One region of the Serpentinimonas sp. SSL01 genome, then DNA from elsewhere that is predicted to be linked to it. Evidence: predicted binding sites of a transcription regulator. Region 1 holds the regulator's gene; each other region holds the start of a gene.
What was found. Region 1 encodes FNR, which switches genes on or off when oxygen is low (the NO sensors DNR and NnrR bind a similar motif). Its sites were predicted from a motif close to TTGATNNNNATCAA; they were not measured.
Positions count from the first base shown of each region.

Region 2: the regulator FNR is predicted to act here: its motif matches at 3,712-3,725, upstream of ACVMK0_RS02845 (bacteriohemerythrin).
Region 3: the regulator FNR is predicted to act here: its motif matches at 2,557-2,570, upstream of ACVMK0_RS07630 (DUF3149 domain-containing protein).
Region 4: the regulator FNR is predicted to act here: its motif matches at 747-760, upstream of ACVMK0_RS11730 (oxygen-binding di-iron domain-containing protein).

Region 1 is NZ_CM150487.1:1,285,098-1,290,677, reverse strand. Features, by position in the region: gene ccoG (cytochrome c oxidase accessory protein CcoG) at 1-590, shown strand, start outside; gene ACVMK0_RS06120 (hypothetical protein) at 664-966, shown strand; gene fnr (fumarate/nitrate reduction transcriptional regulator Fnr) at 1,016-1,735, opposite strand; gene hemN (oxygen-independent coproporphyrinogen III oxidase) at 1,885-3,264, shown strand; gene ACVMK0_RS06105 (sulfite exporter TauE/SafE family protein) at 3,303-4,013, shown strand; gene aceA (isocitrate lyase) at 4,251-5,580, shown strand, end outside.
Region 2 is NZ_CM150487.1:598,001-603,580, forward strand. Features, by position in the region: gene lolD (lipoprotein-releasing ABC transporter ATP-binding protein LolD) at 1-141, shown strand, start outside; gene soxY (thiosulfate oxidation carrier protein SoxY) at 292-744, shown strand; gene soxZ (thiosulfate oxidation carrier complex protein SoxZ) at 823-1,137, shown strand; gene ACVMK0_RS02835 (alpha-hydroxy acid oxidase) at 1,144-2,298, opposite strand; gene ACVMK0_RS02840 (VC0807 family protein) at 2,432-3,124, opposite strand; gene ACVMK0_RS02845 (bacteriohemerythrin) at 3,130-3,675, opposite strand; gene ACVMK0_RS02850 (Rne/Rng family ribonuclease) at 3,783-5,580, opposite strand, start outside.
Region 3 is NZ_CM150487.1:1,609,570-1,615,149, forward strand. Features, by position in the region: gene petA (ubiquinol-cytochrome c reductase iron-sulfur subunit) at 1-268, opposite strand, end outside; gene pdxA (4-hydroxythreonine-4-phosphate dehydrogenase PdxA) at 429-1,451, opposite strand; gene ACVMK0_RS07625 (Nif3-like dinuclear metal center hexameric protein) at 1,448-2,248, opposite strand; gene ACVMK0_RS07630 (DUF3149 domain-containing protein) at 2,306-2,491, opposite strand; gene ACVMK0_RS07635 (S1C family serine protease) at 2,601-3,764, shown strand; gene tatC (twin-arginine translocase subunit TatC) at 3,795-4,586, opposite strand; gene tatB (Sec-independent protein translocase protein TatB) at 4,604-5,134, opposite strand; gene tatA (Sec-independent protein translocase subunit TatA) at 5,194-5,460, opposite strand.
Region 4 is NZ_CM150487.1:2,504,075-2,509,654, forward strand. Features, by position in the region: gene ACVMK0_RS11725 (3-deoxy-7-phosphoheptulonate synthase) at 1-736, opposite strand, end outside; gene ACVMK0_RS11730 (oxygen-binding di-iron domain-containing protein) at 866-1,633, shown strand; gene ACVMK0_RS11735 (putative bifunctional diguanylate cyclase/phosphodiesterase) at 1,630-3,813, shown strand; gene mnmE (tRNA uridine-5-carboxymethylaminomethyl(34) synthesis GTPase MnmE) at 3,817-5,286, opposite strand; gene yidC (membrane protein insertase YidC) at 5,308-5,580, opposite strand, start outside.

The DNA.
Region 1 (5,580 bases):
CCGGCATCGACATCCGCAAGGGTTTGCAGTACGAGTGCATAGGCTGCGGTTCTTGCGCCGACGTCTGCGATCAGGTCATGGACAAGGTCGGCTACCCCAAAGGGCTGGTGCGCTTCACCACGCAAAACGGGCTCGAGCAGGGCTGGACCTCGGCCCAGATGTGGCGCCGCGTGCTGCGGCCGCGGATCTTGGCCTACGGTGCCATTTTGCTGCTCATCACCGTGGCGCTGTTCACCAGTTTGTACCTGCGCACACCGCTCAAGCTCGACGTCATCCGCGACTCGACCATTTTGTCGCGTGTGGTGCAACAAGGCTACGTGGAAAACGTTTACACGCTGCGCATGCTCAACGCCACCGAGCAAGAGCAACCCTTGCGTCTGGTGGTGCACGGTTTGCCGGGTTTGCAAGTGATCTCCGAGACCGAATTCTCCCTCGCGCCTACGGGTGCGCGGGCGCTGGCGGTGACGGTTCGTGTGCCGCCGGGCAGCAGCGCGCCGGGCATGCACCCGATCCACTTCGAGGTGCAATCTTTGGGTGCCGAACCCATGACGGTGCGCCAAGACTCGGTCTTTATGATGCCGCGTCAATGAACACCGTTGCAGCCACACAGGTTTTTTGTGCCTGCGCCTGACCTTTTAGCCTCCAGACCTACACTCAAATACCATGAGCACTGCCCAAGCCGCCCCAGCCCCGACCAAGCCTGCCCCTTGGTACCGTGAGCCTTACACGTGGTTGGTGTTTGGTCTGCCGGCTGCATCGATTGCGCTGTCGCTCGCCTTGGTCGTCACCGCCGTCAAAAACCGCGACCCGGTGCTGGACCGCAATGCGCCCATGGTGCCAGCTGATCAACGCCGTTTGCAGATGATGACGCCCGAACAGCGCGCCACCTACTTGGCTAGCCTGCGCCCGGCACGCGAAGCGCGCAACCACGCTGCCAGCCCCGAGGTCCCGCCGCCACGGCAGTAGGGTGCCCTGCAAAGCGGCGCCTCGTGGCACACGAGCAGAGCCTAGGCCCCTAGTTGCGCATCGGCGGGTTCACCAGCCGCTCCAGCGCCTGCGTGTCTTTGATCAGCACGTAGCGCTGGCGCACGTCGATGATGCCGTCTTCCATGAAGCGCGAAAAGGTGCGGCTCACGGTCTCGAGCTTCATGCCCAGGTAGCTGCCGATCTCTTCGCGCGTCATGCGCAGCACCAGTTCAGACTGCGAAAACCCGCGCGCGTGCAGCCGCTGCACCAAATTGAGCAAAAAGGCCGCCAGCCGCTCCTCGGCGCGCATGGTGCCCAGCAGCAGCATCACGCCCTGGTCGCGCACGATCTCGCGGCTCATGATCTTGTGCACATGGTGCTGCAAGGCGCTGAACTCGCGCGACAGTTGCTCGATGCGGTCAAAGGGCAGCACACAGACCTCGGCGTCTTCGAGCGCGATCGCGTCGCAGGCGTGCTGGTCGTGCACGATGCCGTCCATGCCGATGATCTCGCCCATCATCTGAAAACCGGTGACTTGGTCGCGCCCGTCGGCGCTGGTGATGCAGGTCTTGAAAAAACCCGAGCGCACCGCGTACAGTGCGGTGAAGGCTTCGCCCGCGCTGAACAGGGACGCTCCGCGTTTGATGCGGCGCCGATTCGATATGATCTGATCGAGATGCTCCAGCTCTTGCGGTTTGAGCCCCATAGGCAAGCACAACTCGCGCAGATTGCAGCCTGAACAGGCGACTTTGATGCTCTGAATATCCATGTAAGCGCGGCCAAATAGTGCGCGAAGCTTAACCCATGTGCTGCCGTGTGGGGCGCGCGTCAAAGAAAACAAAAAATGGGCTCGACTTGACTCAGGTCAAGGGTGAGGGGGGATGTTCGGTGCATATTCTCGCACCAGGAGAAATTTTAGTGAAACCTGTCATCGACGAGGGGTTGCTGCGGCGTTTTGACGTGCCCGGCCCCCGTTACACCTCATACCCGACCGCCGACCGCTTCGTCGAAGCCTTTGGCGAGCAAGACTATGTGCAGGCTTTGCGCCAGCGCCATGCCGGCTCGCTGGCCTTGCCACTGTCGATCTATGTCCACATCCCGTTTTGCGATTCGCTGTGCTACTACTGCGCGTGCAACAAGGTCATCACCAAGCACCACAGCAAGTCGGCCGAGTACCTGCGCTACCTCACGCGCGAGCTCGAGTTGCAGTGCCGCCATCTGGGCTCGGGCCACAGCGTGTCGCAGATGCACCTCGGCGGCGGCACCCCGACCTTCATGTCGGACGAGGAGCTCAGCGATCTGGTGGCGATGGTGCAGCGCCACTTCAAGCTGGTGCCGGGGGGCGAGTATTCGATCGAGGTCGATCCGCGCACCGTGACCCCTGCGCGGCTGGAGCACCTGCACCGCCTGGGTTTCAACCGCCTGAGTTTTGGCGTGCAGGATTTTGACCCCACGGTGCAAAAGGCCGTGCACCGCATCCAGCCCGCCGAGCAGGTGTTCGACTTGGTGGCGGCGTCGCGGCGCATCGGCTTCGAATCCGTCAACGTCGATCTGATCTACGGCCTGCCGCAGCAAACGCCCGAGTCGTTTCGCCACACGCTGGAGCGCGTGCGCGAGCTGCGCCCAGACCGCATTGCGCTCTACGCCTACGCGCATTTGCCGGCACGCTTCAAGCCGCAGCGGCGCATCGTGGCCGCCGAACTGCCACCGGCAGCCGACAAGTTGGCCATGCTCTCGATCTCGCTCGAGATCTTCAACCAAGCGGGTTACGTCTATGTGGGCATGGACCACTTCGCGCTGCCCACCGATGCCTTGGCGGTGGCCAAGCGCCAGGGGCGGCTGCACCGCAATTTTCAGGGTTACAGCACGCAGCCCGACTGCGATTTGATCGCCCTCGGGGTCTCGGCCATCGGCCGCATCGGGGCCACCTACAGCCAGAACGCCAAGACGCTCGAAGAGTACTACGACCACCTCGACCAAGGGCGGCTGCCGATCGTGCGTGGGCTGGCGCTGAGCCGCGACGACCTGCTGCGTCGCGCCGTGATCATGGCGCTGATGTGTCAGGGGCGGGTGGATTTCGAGGCTGTCGGTCTGGCGCACCTGATCGAGTTCAAAAGCTATTTTGAACCCGAGCTGGAGCGCTTGCGCGAGTTCGAAGCGATGGGTTTGCTGCGCCTGAGCGCGGGCAGCATAGAAGTCAGCGACACCGGCTGGTACTTGGTGCGCGCCATCGCCATGCAGTTCGACAAGCACCTGCAGCAAGACCGCGACCGGGCACGCTTCTCCAAAATCATTTGATCGCTGCAACGCCGCTGCCAAGCTGCTAGAGTCGGCCCATGTTTGAATCGATGCTGCTTTCGGCACTGGTGATGGGGCTGGTGGGCGGCCCGCACTGCATCGCCATGTGCGGCGCGGCCTGCGCCGGCATTGCCCACGCCGGCGAGCCGCGGCGCGTTCGCGCTTTGCTCACCTTCCAGTTCAGCCGCCTGATAGGCTACGCGCTGCTGGGCGCGCTGGCCGCTGGCACCGTGCAGGGCTTGGCTTGGATGGGGCAGCACACCGCCATCATCCGCCCGCTCTGGACGCTGATGCACGTGGCGGCGCTGCTGCTGGGGCTGGTGCTGCTGTTGCAGGCGCGCCAGCCGGCCTTCATCGAGGGCTGGGCCCAAGGGGTGTGGCGGCGTGCGCGCCCGCTCATGAACCGGCTCGGCCCCAAAGCGCCGGCGGTGCTGGGCGTGGGCTGGGCGCTCATGCCCTGCGGGCTGTTGTATTCGGCGCTGCTGGTGGCCTCGCTGTCGGCCAGCGTGGTCAACGGCGCCGCCATCATGGCCGCTTTTGCGCTGGGCACCATGGTCTCGCTCACGGCAGCGCCGTGGCTGCTGCTCAAGCTCAAAGACGCGCGCAGCGGCGGCTGGGGCATCCGGCTGGCGGGTCTGGCGCTGGTGCTGGTCTCGAGCGCGGCGCTGTGGATGGGCATCGCGCACCCCACGGGTTTGTGGTGCGACGAGCCAGTGGCGTTTTTGCATACCGACTGCATAGTTTCATAATGCAAAATGTCACGTTGCTGCGCTGCAATAAATTTTTCTCAATAAGAAAAGTCGTTTCTTAATGCAAAATACGGCCGGTAGTACATTGTTTTTAAATGGCTATTTTTTTGTCTTGTATAAGACATAAGATTCACGGCTGACCCCGCTGCGGTCTTACACTACAGGCAACGGCGCGGCGCATTGGCCCCTAGGCCGTTGCCGCAGCCCCACCGTTTTTTTAACCTTCAGGAGTGAAGCATGTCCTCTGCCATCAACAAACAACTCAGCCGCCAGCAGCAGATCGAAGCGCTGGAGCTCGACTGGGCGCAAAACCCGCGCTGGAAAGGCGTCAAGCGCGGCTACAAAGCCGCCGACGTGGTGCGTCTGCGCGGCAGCGTGCAGCCCGAGTACACGCTGGCGCAAAACGGCGCCCGCACCCTGTGGGAGCGCGTCAACGGCGGCGCCAAAAAGGGCTACGTCAACGCCTTTGGCGCCATCACCGCCGGCCAAGCCATGCAGCAAGCCAAGGCCGGCCTCGAGGCGGTGTACCTGTCGGGCTGGCAAGTGGCGGCCGACGGCAACAGCTCCGAAACCATGTACCCGGATCAGTCGCTCTACGCCTACGATTCGGTCCCGACCATGGTGCGCCGCATCAACAACACCTTCAAGCGCGCCGACGAAATCCAGTGGAGCCGCGGTATCGAGCCCGGTTCGCCCGAGTTCATCGACTACTTCCTGCCCATCGTGGCCGACGCCGAAGCCGGTTTTGGCGGCGTGCTCAACGCCTTTGAGCTGATGAAGAACATGATCGCCGCCGGCGCCGCGGGCGTGCACTTCGAAGACCAGCTCGCGGCCGTGAAAAAATGCGGCCACATGGGCGGCAAGGTGCTGGTGCCCACCCAAGAGGCGATCGAGAAGCTGATTTCTGCGCGTTTTGCCGCCGACACCATGGGCGTGCCCACGCTCATCTTGGCGCGCACCGACGCCGAAGCGGCCAACCTGATCACCAGCGACCACGACGCCAACGACAAGCCCTTCCTCACCGGTGAGCGCACCCAAGAGGGCTTTTACCGCGTCAAAAACGGCCTCGAGCAAGCCATCAGCCGCGGCGTCGCCTACGCGCCCTACGCCGATCTGGTGTGGTGCGAAACCGGAACCCCCGACCTCGGCTTTGCGCGCGAGTTTGCCCAAGCCGTGCACGCCGCCTGCCCCGGCAAGTTGCTGTCGTACAACTGCTCGCCCTCGTTCAACTGGAAGAAAAACCTCGACGACGCCACCATCGCCAAGTTCCAAGACGAACTGTCGGCGCTGGGCTACAAGTACCAGTTCATCACGCTGGCCGGCATCCACATCAACTGGTTCAACACCTTCCAGTTCGCCCACGCCTACGCGCGCGGCGAGGGCATGAAGCACTACGTCAACATGGTGCAAGAGCCCGAGTTCGCGGCGCGCCAGCAGGGCTACACCTTCGTTTCGCACCAGCAAGAGGTGGGCGCAGGCTACTTCGACGACGTGACCACCGTGATCCAAGGCGGTTCGTCCAGCGTCAAGGCCCTCACGGGTTCGACCGAAGAAGAGCAGTTCCACT
Region 2 (5,580 bases), 690 kb from region 1:
GTGTTCGAGCTCATGCTCGAGCTGGCGCGCCAGCAGGGCACGGCCTTTGTGGTCGTGACCCACGACCCCGAGCTGGCGCGGCGCTGCGACCGGGTGCTGCAAATGCAGGGTGGGCGTTTGCAGCCGCTGGGCCCAGCGTAGAGCCTGCGCTACCGTTGCCCAGCTGCACTACCGCTGTCTTGCGCTCAAGCCGCCAGAACCCTGTGGCGTAGCGATGGCAATCCACTGAACTCAGTCGGATATTTTGAATCGAATATAAAATCTAGGTTCTTTATTCAGAAAGATGAAGCCGTGAAAGCGAATCGTCGCACTGCAATCAAGACCGGTGGCGCCTTGGCGTCTTTGGTCGCGCTGGGCATCGTCACCGCCCAGCAAGCCCACGCCGCGGGTCGGCCGGGCTTTGAGGCGCGCACCCTGCAAGACGCCCTGCGGGCCGTGGGCGGCGTGCCAGCCCCGAGCAACCAAATCCGCGTCACCTCGCCCGATATCGCCGAAAACGGCGCTTTGGTGCCGGTGGGTGTTTCCAGCATCTTGCCCGGCGTCACCGAATTGTTCATTTTGGTGGAGGACAACCCGTTTCCGCTGCTGGCTGCGTTCACCCTTGCGCCGGGCACCGAGCCCGAGGTGCAGATCCGCATCCGCATGGGCCAAAGCAGCAACATCGTGGCCGTGGTGCGCTCCAATGGGCAGCTGTTTTCGGCCACCAAGAGCACGCGGGTGACCTTGGGCGGCTGCGGCGCCTGATCGCAAAGCCCGCACAAAGCCCACGCCCCACCCAGACACACCCGCGCCACACCCTTGCAGCCTTAGGAGCCAGCAACCATGTCCACCAGACCGATGCGCATCCGTGCCACCGAAGAAGCCGGCCTGACCACCGTGCGCGTGCTCATGGAACACCCGATGGAAACCGGCGTGCGCCGCAACGCCGACGGTGCCCCGATCCCCTCGCACTACATCACCCTCGTAGAGGCCACCCACAATGGGCGCGCCGTGCTCAGCGCGCAGTGGGGCACGGCGGTGGCGCAAAACCCCTTGCTTACGTTTCGCTTCCGGGGCGCCGCCAAGGGCGACCGGGTGGCGGTGCGCTGGACCGACAACCGCGGCGGCACGCGCACCGACGAAGCCGTGATCGCCTAAACCGGCTCAAGCCACCGGGTAGGTGCCGGGCAGCAGAATGGAGCGGTCCACGGTGTCGATGGCGGTGTGGCCGGTGAAGGCCATGCTGATTTCCAGCTCTTTTTGGATCAGCTCCAACACCTTGCTCACACCGGCTTGGCCTTGGGCACCCAAGCCATAGAGGAAGGCGCGGCCGATGTAGGTGCCACGGGCGCCCAATGCGCGCGCTTTGAGCACGTCTTGACCGCTGCGGATGCCGCCGTCCATATGCACCTCGATCTGCGAGCCCACGGCCGCCACGATCTTGGGCAGGGCGTGGATGCTGCTCTCGGCGCCGTCGAGCTGGCGCCCGCCGTGGTTGCTCACGATCAGCGCGTCGGCCCCCGATTGCACCGCCAGCCGGGCATCGGCTTCGTCTTGTATGCCCTTGAGGATCAGTTTGCCGCCCCAGCGCTGCTTCACCCACTCGACGTCGGCCCAGCTCAGGCCGGGGTCAAACTGCTGCGCCGTCCAGGCGCTGAGCTGCGACATATCGCTCACGCCCTTGACGTGGCCGACGATGTTGCCAAATTGGCGCCGTTTGGTGCCCGCCATGCCCAGACACCAGCGCGGTTTGCTGAGCAGGTCGAGCACGCTGGCCACGGTGGGTTTGGGCGGGGCCGAGAGGCCGTTTTTGAGGTCTTTGTGGCGCTGGCCCAGAATTTGCAAATCCAGCGTGAGCACCAGCGCCGAGCAGCCGGCGGCCTTGGCGCGGTCGATCAGGCGCTCGATGAAGTCGCGGTCGCGCATCACGTAGAGCTGAAACCAGAAACCAGGCCCGGCGTGCTCGGCCACGTCTTCGATCGAGCAGATGCTCATGGTCGAGAGCGTGAACGGCACGCCGAAGGCGCGCGCGGCGCGGGCGGCGAGGATTTCGCCGTCGGCGTGCTGCATGCCGGTCAGGCCGGTGGGGGCGAGCGCGACCGGCATCGCCACCTCCTGGCCGATCAGGGTGCTGCGGGTGCTGCGGCCCTCCATGTTGACCGCCACGCGCTGGCGCAGCTTGATGGGCACGAAGTCGGCCTCGTTGGCGCGGTAGGTGCTTTCGGTCCACGAGCCGCTGTCGGCGTAGTCGTAAAACATGCGTGGCACGCGCTTTTGGGCCAAGCGGCGCAGGTCTTCGACGCAGGTGATGACGGTCATGGGCGGGTCTCCTGTGAGTGATCCCGCATGGTAGCGCCCGGGGGCAGCAAAGGCCGCCCTAGGCGATTGAAAAGCGGCTGCTGGGGCGTGAAATATGGCGCTGCTGTCGCGCTGGAGGGCTTACTTGGGTGGCTTACTGCGCCGTGTGCAGGCACTCGGTCAGCTTGAGCCCGGTGAGCTGGTGGATGGCGCGCCCGATGTAGTAGAGCACGAGCAGCATCATCAGCGTGGCCGGGATGGCGATCATGGGGTAGCTCAGGAGCGTAAGGCGCCCGAGCTCTTCGTTGAAGGCGGTGGTGCCGGCCGGGCTGACCACGATCCAGCGCGCCAGAATGAAGTTCATGGTGGCCGAAAAGAAGAAGGTGGCGCCCAGCATCCAGGTGGCGCGCAGCAGGCGGGCTTCAAATTCGGCTTGGGCACCGCGCAGCTGCAACTGCGCCTGCACGCGCTCGACATCGATCAGCCGCGGGTGGTAGAGCACGGTGCGGATGAGCGGGTAGCGGGTCCAGGTGGAGCCGATGACCACCAAACCGATCAGGCCCGGGATGGCGGCCTCTTTCACGGCCAGCCAAAAGGCGTCGAGCTCGAGCAGCCCGATGCCGCCGGTGAGCCCGATGCTGACCAAGCCCAGCACGGCAAAGGGGTTGATGCGGCTTTGCAGCCACAGGTCGCGCGCGCCCCAACCAAGCGGAAAAGCCAGCGCCAGCAGCAGCGCGTTGACGGGGCCGAGGTCTTCGGGGCCGCTGAGCTGCATCAGGATGATCGACGGCACGATGACCGCGATCAGGACCTCGGTCAGGGGGCTGGTGGGTTTGCGCTCGGTCATGGGGCTTAGCTGCAGCTGATGCTGCCGCAACCGCTCATGCTCGCCGGGCGCACCCGGGAGGGGTCGGGCAGGGTTTCGGTTTGGGTGTCGAATTGCAGCGCTTGCAGGTGCTGCGCCAGCCCGGCGTCCATGCTCTGCGCGTGCAGGGGCAGCCACTCGACCAGCGCCTCGGCCATGCGGGTGATGATGCTGCGGTCGCCTTGGTGGAAGTGCGCTTCGACGGCGATGAGGGTGTCGAGCACGCTTTTGTGCTGCAGGCTGTGGCAGTTGTCGGCGGTGAAGCCGCTGGCCAGCATCCAGCGGTCTTCTTGGGCGAAGTGCTCGGTGGTGTGCGCGAGCAGTGCGCGGTAGGGTTCGAGCTGCTGCTCAGGCGGCAGGGCGCGCAGGCGCGCCAGCATGTCCACCATCTCTTGGTGCGTGGCGTCCATGCGCGCGTCGCCCGTTTGCAGCGCCTCGGACCACTGCAGATCGGGCACGGGCGGAAACTCGCGCACTGGGGCGCTGGGGGCTGCTGCTGGGCTGGTGGTGGGCTCGAGGGTGGCGGTGTTCATAGCTTTACAGGATAGCGCCAGCGGGTGACTCAGGCCTTGATTCGCATCAAATGCCTGAGTCCTGCAGCCGGATTAAGTTCAGAAAGCGCCAAGCGTGGGGGTAACCCTCACCCTTCGTGTGGCAGCACCAGTTGGCGCAGGTCGCGGCGGGTTTCGACCAGCACCAGCGGGCCGTCGTCGGGCAGTTGCACCGGTTTGGGCTGGCGCGGCAGCTGTGGCGCCGGCACCAGAGCGGCGCTGGCGGCGCGGGCCTGCTCGATGCGGGCCGGGTCGGACTGCACCCACTGCAGGCCGGCTTGGGCGGCCAGCGCCTCGAGCTCTGGCAGCGGCAGCGTGAAGGGGGCGCTGGCTGCGGCCGGAGCCGGGGCTGGTGCTGCAGGCACGGTGGCCGCTGTCGGGGTCTGGCTTTGGTTGCTTGCTGCATCGGCCTGCTGCGCCGTCGCTGCATCAGCCTTTGCCGTTGCGTTCAGAGCGGCAGTGGGGCTGGAGGCAGGTGCGGCAGGCACGGGCTGGCTGCTGGCTCGGTTGAAGTACGAGCGTGCCGGTGCGGCGTCCTCGTGCTCGCTGGGCTCGGCGGCTGCGCTGGCGGCACTGGCTGCGGCGGCTGCTGTGCTGGCCAAGGCTGCGGCGCGCTCTGGGCTGTCGGCGTTGCCCTCGCTGCCCTCGGTGCCTTCCGTGCTGGCGGCGCGTTCGCGCCGGTCGCGGCCGAAGCGGTCGCGGCTGCGGCGGCGCCCACCCGTGCCCTCGTTCTCGCGTTCGCCCGCTGGCTGGCTGGAGCCGTTTTCTTGGGCTACAGCGCCATCGGCCAAGGCCGGCTGGGCGCTGGTGTCGGCGTCGCTTGGGTCAGCAAAGGCTGCGCTGGCATCGGCTGCGGCGGCGCTGCGTCGGCCCTCGCCGCGTCCGCCCCGGCTGCGCTCGCGCCGCGCGTGGTCGGCGGGTGCGCTGGTGCTGGCTTGGCCTTCTGCATCACCAGCGGCGCTGGGCAGCTGGGCTTCGGTGCTGGTGTTTTCTGGGCGCCCTTCGCGCTCGGGCCGCTCGCCGCGCTCTGGGCGACCGGGGCGGCGGCTTTCGCTGCGCTCTGGCCGTTCGCCGGCCTCGGTGCGTGCGCCACCGCGCTCGGTGCGGCCTTCTGTTGTGCCCTCGATGCGGCCTTCGGTACGCCCTTCGTTGCGGCTGGGGCGATCGCTGCGCTCGCCGCGGCGGCCTTCGCCCGTGCGTGCACCGGCTTCGGCAGCGCCTTCGGCGCGGTTGCTGCGTTCAACACGCTCCCCGCGCTCGCTGCGTTCACCGCGTTCTCCGCCACGACCGCGGCCGCTGCCGCCGCGTGGACCGCGTGGCGACTCGGCCTTGGTGGCAGCAGGGCCGGCCGTTGCGGCGCGCGTGGCAGCCGGTGCTGCTGCAGGCGCAGCCTCGGGTGCCGGTGCCAAGCCCAGCAAGCGCTTGAACCACGTCATGAAGCCGCTCGAGGCGGCGGCCGGCACGCCGTGCGCAGCTGCGCCCGCGCTGGCTGCGGTGGTTGGTGTCGCAGTGGGTGCCTGAGGCACCACCGCAGCCGCACCGGTTGCGCCAGCGCCTGGGCTGGCCTTGGCCGCCACTTGCGGGGCCGGGCCGTCGGGCAGCACGCCCTTGATCAGCGGCTCTTGCTTGTTGGCGCGCTCGTGGCTGCGCCGGGTCACGGTGGCCACGTCGTCGATCTCCTCGGCCAGCCGGTAGCTGGCGTCGAGCTTGTCGAGGCGCGGGTCGTCGTGCTTGAGGCGCTCGAGCTTGTAGTGCGGCGTGTCGAGCGATTTGTTGGGCACCAGCAGCACGTTGATGCGCTGGCGCAGTTCGATCTTGGTGATCTCGGTGCGCTTTTCGTTGAGCAAAAAGCTCGCCACCTCGACCGGCACCTGAACGAACACGGCG
Region 3 (5,580 bases), 320 kb from region 1:
GCGGCTCGACGACCTCAAGCGAGGCGATCATTTCGGGCGTGCGGTGCAGCACCCAAACCGGGCGCCCACGCCACTCGACCACCATTTTTTCGCCCGGGGCCAAGCGGGAAATATCCACCTCAACCGAGGCCCCGGCGGCGCGCGCACGCGCAGAGGGTTGAAAGGAACTGACGAAGGGGACGGCGACCGCAGCTGCCCCCACGCCGCCCATGGCGCAGGTGGAAATCAGCCAAACACGGCGACCGTTGTCTACGGCGGCTTCGCTCATGGGAATCTTTCTGTGACGTGAGGACTCGGGAGTCGGGGCGAAAAACCAGCGCAGCCGCTTCAACGCCCCAAAACACACCGGATTGTAAGGGATTGAAACCAGCCCACACCCAAGACCCTTGGCAGCACTAGGTGACCGACCGCCTATGGCACGGACCCGCCTACGGGAGGCAGTCTGGGTGCGCCAGCGCGGCGCGCAGCGCGGCCAGCAGGCTGGACGGGTCGGCGTTCCCATTGCCGGCCAAATCGAAGGCGGTGCCGTGGTCTGGGCTGGTGCGCAAAAAAGGCAAGCCCAAGGTGGTGTTGATGCCCTGCTCCAGCCCCAGGTACTTGACCGGGATCAGCCCTTGGTCGTGGTACATGGCCAGCACCACGTCGAACTCGCCACGGCGTGCGCGCATGTACACGGTGTCGGGGGCAAAGGGGCCTTGGGCGTCAATGCCCTCCGCCTGCGCGGCCGCGATGGCCGGCGCGATGTGCTCGATCTCTTCGCGCCCAAACAGCCCGCCCTCGCCCGCGTGTGGGTTCAGGCCCGCCACCGCGATGCGGCACTGCGAGCGCCCGAGCACTTGAGCAAAATGCCGGTGCGTGAGCTGCAGGGTTTGCAACACCTGCGCGTGGGTCACGGCGTCAATGGCGGCGCGCAAGGGCAGGTGCACGCTCACCAGCACGGTGTGCAGCTCGGCGTTGGAGAGCATCATGCGCACCGGCAACTGCGCCACGGTGCAGCCCACGTGCGCCGCCGCCAGCGCCTGCAGCATCTCGGTGTGGCCGGGGTGGTGGATGCCGGCGGCGTGCCACGCCCCTTTGTGGATGGGGGCGGTCACCAGCGCCGCCGCCTCGCCACGCAACACCGCCGCCGTAGCCACTTCGACGGCTCTGGCCGCAGCGCGCCCAGCCGCAGCGCTCACTTGCCCCAGTGGCGGCAGTTCGGCCATGGCCGGCAGCGGCAGCAGCGGCACACAGCGCGGTGGCAGATCGGCCGCCTGCTGCCAGTGCTCCAGCACGGCCAGCGGCAACAAGCCACCGCTGAGGGCCACGGCGCGGCGCATCACGGCCAAATCGGCCACCACCACGCAGCGGCTGGACCAGCTAGGCTGCAAACGAAACACCTGAGCGATCAGCTCCGGCCCCACACCGGCCGGGTCGCCCATGCTTATGGCGATGGGGCGCGGCGCGTTCATGCCGGGTTGTCGATGTCGATGAACTGGTGCGTCAGGCCCAGCTCGGCCGCCACGGCCGCCCCCAGCGCCGGGGCGCCGTAACGCTCGGTGGCGTGGTGGCCGCATGCCAGATAGGCCACCCCGCACTCGCGCGCCAGGTGGGTTTGCGGCTCGGACAGTTCGCCGGTGATAAAGGCATCGGCCCCGGCAGCGATGGCCGCCTCGAAATAACTTTGCGCCCCGCCGCTGCACCACGCAATGCGGCGCAAGGGGCGACCGGGGGCGGCGTCGATGAGCGTCACGGGCCGCCCCAGTTGCTGCTGCACGTGTGCCGCCAAGGAAAGGGCGTCGGGGCAATCGGTGTGGCCCACAAAGCCCAGATCTTGTTCGCCAAAGCGGCCCCAGCCGTCGGCCAGGGGGCTAAAGCCCAAGCGCTGCGCCAACTGGGCGTTGTTGCCCAAGCTGGGGTGGGCGTCGAGCGGCAGGTGGTAGGCCAGCAGGCTCACGTCGTGCGCCAGCAGCAGCGCCAGCCGCTGCTTCATCCAGCCGGTGACGCAGGCGCTTTGGCCGCGCCAAAACAGGCCGTGATGCACCAGAATGGCGTCGGCCCCGGTCGCAATGGCGCGCTCGATCAATTCGCGGCTGGCCGTGACGCCGCTGACCAAGTGCCGCACCTGCGCCCGACCCTCGACCTGCAAGCCGTTGGGGCCGTAGTCTTGAAAGCGCTCGGGTTGCAGCGTGGCGTCGAGGCGCTGCAGCAACACGCTGCGCTCGACGGCCGGTGCAGCGCAAGCGCTGGGAGCTAAAGATGTAAGCATGGCGCAACCCGTCCGGACACACAAGGTGCCCGATTGTCGCACCAGCCGCGCACGGGCTTAAGACTGCCCAGACGGGCGGCCCAGCGGGCTTTGTTTTTGGCGCTGCTTTTCTTCGCGCTCCGACTCGTCCATCTTGGTGACAAAATAGCGGTAAAACCACGCCGCCATGACGATCACACCGACGATGGTGACGATGCTAAGCAAACCGTAGGTGGTAGAGAACAGTTCATTCCAAGCCTCCATGACCCCTCCTTTCATGCGGGATTAACAGACAGCTTCGATTGGAAGCCAGCTCGATCGCCGGCGCCTTGACGCAGGTCAAACTGTACGCAAAAGACAAACCGATTCCAATATGAAACAAACCTGGCTGTTGTTTTCCCAAACCGTGACCGTGCTGCTGGCGGCTTGGTTCGTGGTGGCCACCTTGCAGCCGCAGTGGTTGCAGGGCCAGGCGCAGCTACGCACCGTGCCGCTGCTCGAAGCCGCCCCCGGCGCGGCCCGCAGCGAAGCGGTGGCCGCTGCCAGCCTGAGCGCTGCGGCCCAACTGGCGGCGCCGGCGGTGGTGAGCATCAGCGCCCGTCAGGCCCCACAGCGCCACCCGCACGCCGACGACCCGTGGTTTCGCTTCTTTTTTGGCGAACAGGCGCCGCGCTCGCCCCAAACCGGGCTGGGCTCTGGCGTGATCGTGAGCAGCGCCGGCCACGTGCTCACCAACCACCACGTGATCGACGGGGCCGAGGAAATCGAAATCCAGCTCAGCGATGGCCGCCAAGCCTTTGCGCGGGTGGTGGGCACCGACCCCGACACCGACCTCGCGGTGCTGCAGATCGATCTGCCCGAGTTGCCGGTGGCGGTGCTGGGCGACTCCAACGCGCTGCGCGTGGGCGATGCGGTGCTGGCGATCGGCAACCCCTTTGGCGTCGGGCAGACGGTCACCAGTGGCATCGTCAGCGCCTTGGGGCGCACGCAACTGGGCATCAACATCTTCGAGGATTTCATCCAGACCGACGCCGCCATCAACCCCGGCAACTCGGGCGGCGCGCTGGTCGATGTGCAAGGCCACCTGATCGGCATCAACACCGCCATCTTCACGCGCTCGGGCGGGTTCATGGGCATCGGTTTTGCCATTCCCACCTCCACCGCGCGCGATGTGCTCAAGGAGATCGTGCGCGACGGCGCGGTGACGCGCGGCTGGATCGGGGTCGAACCGCAAGCCATCACCCCGGACTTGGCACAGCATTTTGGTCTGCGACAGGAGCGCGGCGTGATCATCATCGGCGTGCTGCGCGACGCCCCGGCGGCGCAAGCTGGAGTGCGGCCCGGCGATGTGGTGTTGAGCGTGGCCGGGCAACCGGTGCCGGATGTCGCGGCTTTGCTGGCGGCTGTGGCGGCTTTGCCCCCGGGGCAGCCAGCGCAGTTGGAAATTGAGCGACGGGGCGAGCGCTTGGCACTGCAAGTGACGCCGGGGCGGCGCCCTCCACCGCCCGCTTCGAATGCACCGGACAATGCGCGCTAGCTGCGGCGCTCTAAGTACCGCTCGCTTGGTTCAAGTTTTGTCCGCCGCCTCGGGTTCTTCGGGCGCCCGACTGAACTTGCTGAACCAGTGCGACGCCCAAATGCCCACCTGATACAGCAGACACATCGGTATCGCTAGCGCCAGTTGCGAAATCACATCGGGCGGTGTGACGATGGCAGCGATGACAAAGGCCAAGACGATGAAATAGCCGCGAAAATCCTTGAGCTGCTGAATGGTCGCGAGGTTGAAGCGCACCAGCAGCATGACCACCACCGGCACCTGAAACGCCAGCCCAAAGGCCAAGTAGAGCGACAAAATCGCCTGCACGTAGGAGGCGATGTCGGGCGTGGCGGCGACGCTGTCCGGGGTGAAGCCCTGGATGAAAAAGAACATCTGGTCGAGCACAAAAAACTGCACGAACGCGATGCCCACGTAGGCCAGCATGCTGCCGATGAAGATCAGCGGCAGGGCAAAGCGCTTTTCGTGGCTGTACAAACCCGGAGCCACAAAGGCCCACATCTGGTACATGAGCCAAGGCAAGGCGACGATCATGGCCGACATCAACAACACCTTGAGCGGCACAAAGAACGGGCTGAAGACGCCGACGGCGATCAGCTTGGCGTCGGGCGGCATGTGGTTGCGGATGGGAACGGCGATGAAGTCGATCAAGCCACCCGGTCCGGGCCAGATCGCCAGCCCGATGGCACACAGCACCACGCCGGCCAAGCCGTAGAGGATGCGGTCGCGCAACTCGACCAGGTGCTGCACGAAGGGTTGTTCGGTGCCGGCGAGCTCATCGGCCTTGGGTGTGGGGTCTGCCATGGGGTGCTCGAGTGGGATCAACGCGAGGGCGTCATGGCGCTGGAGGCGACTGGGTAGGTTTTGGGCCGGTGGCGCGCCACCCGCGCCGCGCCCGACTGCACGAAGCTGCGCTGGCCGGTGCGCGCCTTGTACCACTTGGGCACCGCTTGCTGGCGCAACCTGAAGCTCTTTTTGGGGCGCGAAAACGGCGGATAGACCGAGTGCCCGAGCGAGTAAGCGGTGTGGGGGTCGATGCGCGGCGTGGTCTCGGATGCTTCAGGCGCACCGGAGCCCTCGAGCCCCGCCGTGGCCTCCATCCAATCTTTCTCGAAGCTGCCGACGCCGGATTGCACCTCGCGCGCCGCACCCTCGACCGATTCTTTCATTTTTTTCAGCTCTTCGAGGTCCATCGAGCGGTTGACCTCGGCCTTGACATCAGCCACGTAGCGCTGCGCCTTGCCCAGCAGGGTGCCCACGGTGCGCGCCACGCGGGGCAGCTTTTCGGGCCCGATGACCACCAACGCCACGACCGCAATCAGGGCGAGCTCTGAAATTCCAAAATCCAGCATGCAGGGCTTTCAGTGCAGCCTGCCGCAGACCCAAGCCGACGGCGGGCGCGGCGCTTTGATCAAAGCTTGGTCTTGGCTTCGACGTCGATGGTGTTTTTGTCGGTTGCAGCCGGGGCCTGCCCGACCTGCGCAGTGGTCGTCGAGGCGGCAGCGCCTGCCCCGTCTTCGGAGGCCGGCCCATCCGCCTGCTGCTGCTTCATGCCATCCTTGAAGCCTTTGACGGCCCCACCGAGGTCGGAACCGATGTTTTTGAGCTTTTTGGTGCCAAACACCAAGATCACCACCAGCAAAACGATCAGCCAGTGCCAAATCGACAAGGTACCCATAGCAAACTCCTGCGTCGGGGCCAAAAAATGCCCCGGATTTGATTGATTAGAAGGCCGGCCGATGGTTCACCATCGGCCCAAACGGCTATTGTCGCCGATCGGGGGCGACCAAGCCCAGAC
Region 4 (5,580 bases), 1.2 Mb from region 1:
AAATGATGTGGCAGTCGGCGTTGCCACGGGTCTCGAAGATCGCCGCTAGTCCCATCTTGGTCATGCCCATGAAGGCGTGCGCGGCGGCGGCGGCCTGCAGCGCATCGACCGCCACTTGCACCCCGCCGTCGGTGCCGTTCTTGAAGCCCACCGGGCAGCTCAGGCCGCTGGCGAGCTGGCGGTGGCTCTGGCTCTCGGTCGTGCGCGCGCCGATCGCGCACCAAGTCACCAAATCGCTGATGAACTGCGGTGAGAGCAGATCGAGGAACTCGGTGCCCACTGGCAGCCCGAGCGCCAGGATGTCGAGCAGCAACTGGCGCGCGCGCTCCAGCCCTTCGTTGATGGCGAAGCTGCCGTCAAGGTGCGGATCGTTGATGTAGCCCTTCCAGCCCACGGTGGTGCGCGGTTTCTCGAAATAGACGCGCATCACCAGCAGCAGCTCGCCCGCCAGCGCCGCCGTTTGGGCTAGCAGCAGGCGTGCGTATTCGAGCGCCTGTTCGTGCTCGTGGATTGAGCACGGGCCCACGATCACCAACAGCCGGTCGTCGTGACCATGCAGCAAGCGCGCGATGGCGGCGCGGCTGCGCTCGACCAAGTCCGCGCTGGCTTCGGGCAGCGGCAGCCACTCTTGCAGCAGCGCCGGCGTGATCAGCGGGCGCACGGCGGCGATGCGCAGGTCGTCGATGCGGGTGTGGTCTAGGGTGGCGGGCCGGGCGTGGGCGGGGATGTGGGTCATGGGCGGTGCATTGATATAAGTCAAAAGCGGAAAATAAACGCAGGAAATGCTTGTGGCAGCTCGCTATACTGTGCAGCTATTGGCTGGATTAAGCCGCACTTTGTTCAAAACAAGGCCGTTGGGTAGCGTATGCACAACATCGAACTGTACGACAAACACGACCACCGCTTCATTTTGCTCAACGAGAGCGATCCGGGGCAAGAAGACGGTGTGCGCTCGAACCAATACCTAGTGCAGCACGGCAACGCCGGCGCGTTGCTGGACCCGGGTGGCTTTGGCGTCATGCCGCGCGTGCTCACCGAGCTGCTGCGCTACGGCGCGCCGAACCAGATTAAGGCCATCATCCTATCGCACCAAGACCCGGACATCGTGGGCGGGATCGCCACGTGGCTCGAATTGACCACGGCCCCAGTGTACATCTCGCGCATCTGGACCCGCTTCGTGCCGCATTACGGCATCGAGGAGATGGGGCGCTTCATCGGCGTGCCAGACACGGGCATGTCGCTGACGCTGGCGCCGGGCTTTGAGCTCGAGCTGGTGCCGGCGCATTTTCTGCACTCCGAAGGCCAGATCAACGTCTATGACCCGCTGGCCAAGGTCTTGTTCAGCGGTGACATCGGCGCCGCCATGATGCCCAACGACGACGACGTACCCTTTGTCGATGATTTCGCCGCCCATCTGCCGCACATCGTCGGTTTTCACCGCCGCTACATGTGCGGCAACCGCGCCGCCCGTTCTTGGGTGCAGCGCGTGCGCCAGCTCGACATCCATATGCTGGCGCCCCAGCACGGCCCGATTTATCGCGGTGCCGCCGTCCCGGCTTTTCTCGACTGGTTCGAGCAACTGCAATGCGGCATGGATCTGTTGCCCGAAATCTTGGCCGAGGTCGAGCTGTGAACGCGGCCGCGCCGCCACCGCAGCCGGCCAGCATTGCGGAGCTGCGGTTGTATGTGTTGCAGCGCTTTGCCGCCTTGCTCGAAGGCCAGATGCGCACCCAAGCCCTGAGCAACGCGATCTCGCAGATGGTCGCTGGGGTGCAGAGCGACGTGATGCTCAATCTGCGCCAGACCTTGGCAGCACTGGAGCCGATCGACATGCCAGAGGCCAGCCGGGGCCCCTTGCTGGCCGGGCTCGAGCAGGCCTTGCAACGCTGCCGCAACCTCGAGGCGGCGCTGCCGCTGCTGGTGCAGGCGCGGCAAAGGCGCGGCGCCGACAACCGCAGCGACTTGCTCAGCATTTTGCTGCGCTTTGACGACACGGCGCAAAAGCTGTCCGGGACCCTGGTGCAAAAAGACCTGCTCGAGCGCCAGAGTGCGGTGCTGGCGCAGATCATCCTCTCGCACGAAAACGTGACCCAGTGGAAGCTGTTCGTGCAAAACATCTTGTGCAGTTTCCAGCGCATCTTTCCGTTTCAGTTTTTCTTCATCGCCTTTTTCGAGGGGCACGGGCTGTCGCTTAACCTCTACTACGTGGGCAACCCGAGCGCCGAGAACAAGCAGTTGGCGCGTGAGCGCCTGACCCGGCAGATGCTGCACGAATTGCGCTTGCCATCCGACAGTGCCGTCGATATCGAGGAGTTCGAGATTGAGCCGATGGAGCCACAAAAACCGATCGACGACGTCGAGATGATCACGGTGGCTGTGCCCGAAATCCACAACCTCAACCTCGCGGGCCTGCTCGGGGTGGCCTATGCCAGCGCCCACCACCCCGAGCCACAGGAGATCGCCATCATCCGCTCGATTCTGGCGGTGATGGTGATGGTGGTGGGTTCGAGCAAGGCGCTCGGGCGCACCCTGTCGGAGCTGGAGTACTACTCGACCCACGACCCGCTGACCGGCTTGCACAACCGGCGCTATTTCGGCGAAATGCTCGATTACGAGGTCGGGCGCTCGACGCGCCACCGGCACGAGTTCTCGCTCCTGATGCTGGATTTGGACGACTTCAAAGACGTCAACGACACTTGGGGCCACCCTTGCGGCGACCAGGTGCTGCGCCGCATCGCCGAATGCCTGCTGCTCGAGACCCGCAAGGGCGACTTGACCGCGCGCTTGGGCGGTGATGAGTTCATCCTGATGCTGACCGAAACCGGGGCCGCCGGCGCCCAAGTGGCGGCAGAAAAACTGCGCGAACGGCTCAAGGGCATCAGCTACACGGCGCCCGACGGCAAGGGCTTTCACGTCACAACCTCGGTCGGGGTCGTGACCTTTCCCCACGATGCCGACACCGTGTCCGATTTGATGGCTGGCGTGGACATGGGCCTGTACCGCGCCAAGGCCCAGGGCAAGGATGGCGTCGGCACCATGCAGGCCGTGGGCGCGCAGGTGCGCCACAACCGCTTGACGCGCGATCTGGTGGAAAAGCTGCGGCTGGCACTGAAAGAAGACCGGGTGCGGCCGTTTTTCCAACCGATTTATTCCGGCAGCGGCGAGTTGTACGCCTACGAAACGCTGGCGCGCCTGCACGAGCCCGATGGCCAGACCATCTCGGCCGGGGCCTTTATTGAAACCATCGAAAAATACGGCATGGGGCGCGAGCTGGACCGCGCCGTGGTCGGCCACGCGCTGCACGCCTTGAAACAGCGCATGCTGGCAGGCAAAGCGCCAGTCAAACTGTTCATCAACCTGTCGGTGCAGGAGCTGCAGGGGCGCGGGGTGGTCGGCTACGCCGAGCAGCTGTGCGCCGAGCTGCAGATACCGCCCAGCACCCTGGTGTTCGAGTTGCTCGAGCGCGATGCCATCGGCGACATGACGCACACGCGCAGCTTTCTGACGACACTGCGTGAAAAGGGGTTTTTATTTGCGCTCGACGATTTTGGCAGTGGCTACAACTCGTTTCACTATCTGCGCGAGCTGAGCTTTGATTTTGTCAAGATCGACGGCGCCTTTGTGAGCAACATCCTCAACTCGCGCATCGACCACTCGTTGGTGCGCAACCTCACCCACCTGTGCCAAGACATCGGCATCCAAGTGGTGGCCGAGTTCGTCGAGTCCGAGCCCTTGTGGCAGGCATTGCGCGCCATGGGCATGGACTACGCCCAAGGCTACCATTTGGGTGTGCCCACCCCGCACATGCCCTGAGGCCTACTTGCCGATGCAAAACGAGCCAAAAATCTGGCCCAACAGGTCGTCGGCGCTGAACTGGCCGGTGATTTGATTCAGGGCGTTTTGCGCCAGCCGCAGTTCCTCAGCCAGCAAATCGAGGCGGGGGCTGGGCGTTTGCAGGTGCTGCTCGGCCTCATGCAAATGCAGCCCCACTTGCGCCAGCGCCTGCACGTGGCGCGCGCGCGCGCTGTAGAGGCCCTCGGCCCCGCTTTGGCCGCCGGCGCATTCGAGCAGGCGCTGGCGCAGGGCGTCGAGCCCGGATCCGGTTTTGGCCGATAGGTGCAGGCTGGGCGCTGTGGTCTTGGCGCTGGCGTTCTGCAAGGTACTGCCGGTTGGGGGCGCTGCGCTGGACTCCGTCCGGGCTTGCGGCTCAAGCAGATCGGCCTTGTTCCAGACCTGCAGCTGCGCCACCGGCGCCGGCAGCCGCTCGGCCAGCTCGGCGGCCAGCGCGGCGTCGGCCAAGTCGTACGCTTGCTGGCCGGCGCGGCTGGCGTCGCGCAGCCACAGCAGCACATCAGCGGCCGCAATTTGCGCCCAGGCGCGCTCGATGCCGATGCGCTCGACCTCGTCGCTGCTGGCGCGCAGGCCGGCGGTGTCGATCACGTGCAGCGGCACGCCCTCGATCTGGATGCTTTGCTGCAGCACGTCGCGCGTGGTGCCGGCGATTGGGGTGACGATCGCCAGCTCGGCCCCGGCCAAGGCGTTGAGCAACGAGCTTTTGCCCACATTGGGTTGGCCGGCGATCACCACCCGAATGCCCTCGCGCAGCAGCGCGCCTTGGCGCGTCTGGCGCTGCACCTGGGCGAGCTGCTGGCGCAGGCGCTGCAGCTGCCCGGCGGCGTCGGCTTGTTGCAGGAAGTCGATTTCTTCTTCGGGGAAGTCGAGCGTCGCCTCCACCAGCGTGCGCAGCCCGATCAGGCGCTCGCGCAGCCCCTGCAGCGCATCAGAAAAGGCCCCGGACAAGGAGCGTGCGGCGCCGCGCGCGGCGCTTTCGGTGGCGGCGTCGATCAGGTCGGCCACGGCCTCGGCTTGCGCCAAGTCCATCTTGCCGTTCAAAAAAGCGCGCTCGGTGAACTCGCCCGGCCGCGCCAGCCGCAAACCTGCCAGGCGCGGCTGGCCGGTAGTGGGGTCGGGCTCGGCGGCGGCGCCCAGGCAGCGCGCCAGCATCAGCTGCAACAGCACCGTTCCGCCATGGGCTTGCAGCTCGAGCACGTCTTCGCCGCTGTAGGAGTGTGGCGCCGGGAAGTACAGCGCAAGCCCGTGGTCGATGGCGCTGCCGTCGCGCTCGAGGAACGGGCCGTAGCAGGCGTGGCGCGCGGGCAGGGGGCGGCCGCACAGGGCGCGCACCAGCGGCTCCAGCCCCGAGCCCGAGACGCGCACGATGCCCACCGCGCCGCGCCCGGGCGCGGTGGCGATGGCCACGATCGGATCGCGCCGCGTCGTCAGCATGGCCAAGTGCCTTTCAGCCCCTTAACTCTTGAAGTTGGGTAGGGTGAACTTGAGCGGCACGCCCATCTTGGCGTTGATGTAGGCCTGCTGGGCGATCGTCAGCACGTTGTTGACGAACCAGTACAGCACCAGCCCGGCCGGGAAGAAGAAGAACATGATGCTGAAGACGAAGGGCAGGATCCACATCAGCTTGGCTTGCAGCGGATCGGGCGGCAGCGGGTTGAGCGCGGTCTGGATCACGGTCGTGATCATCATCAGCAGCGGCAGGATGAAGAAGGGGTCGGGCGTGGAGAG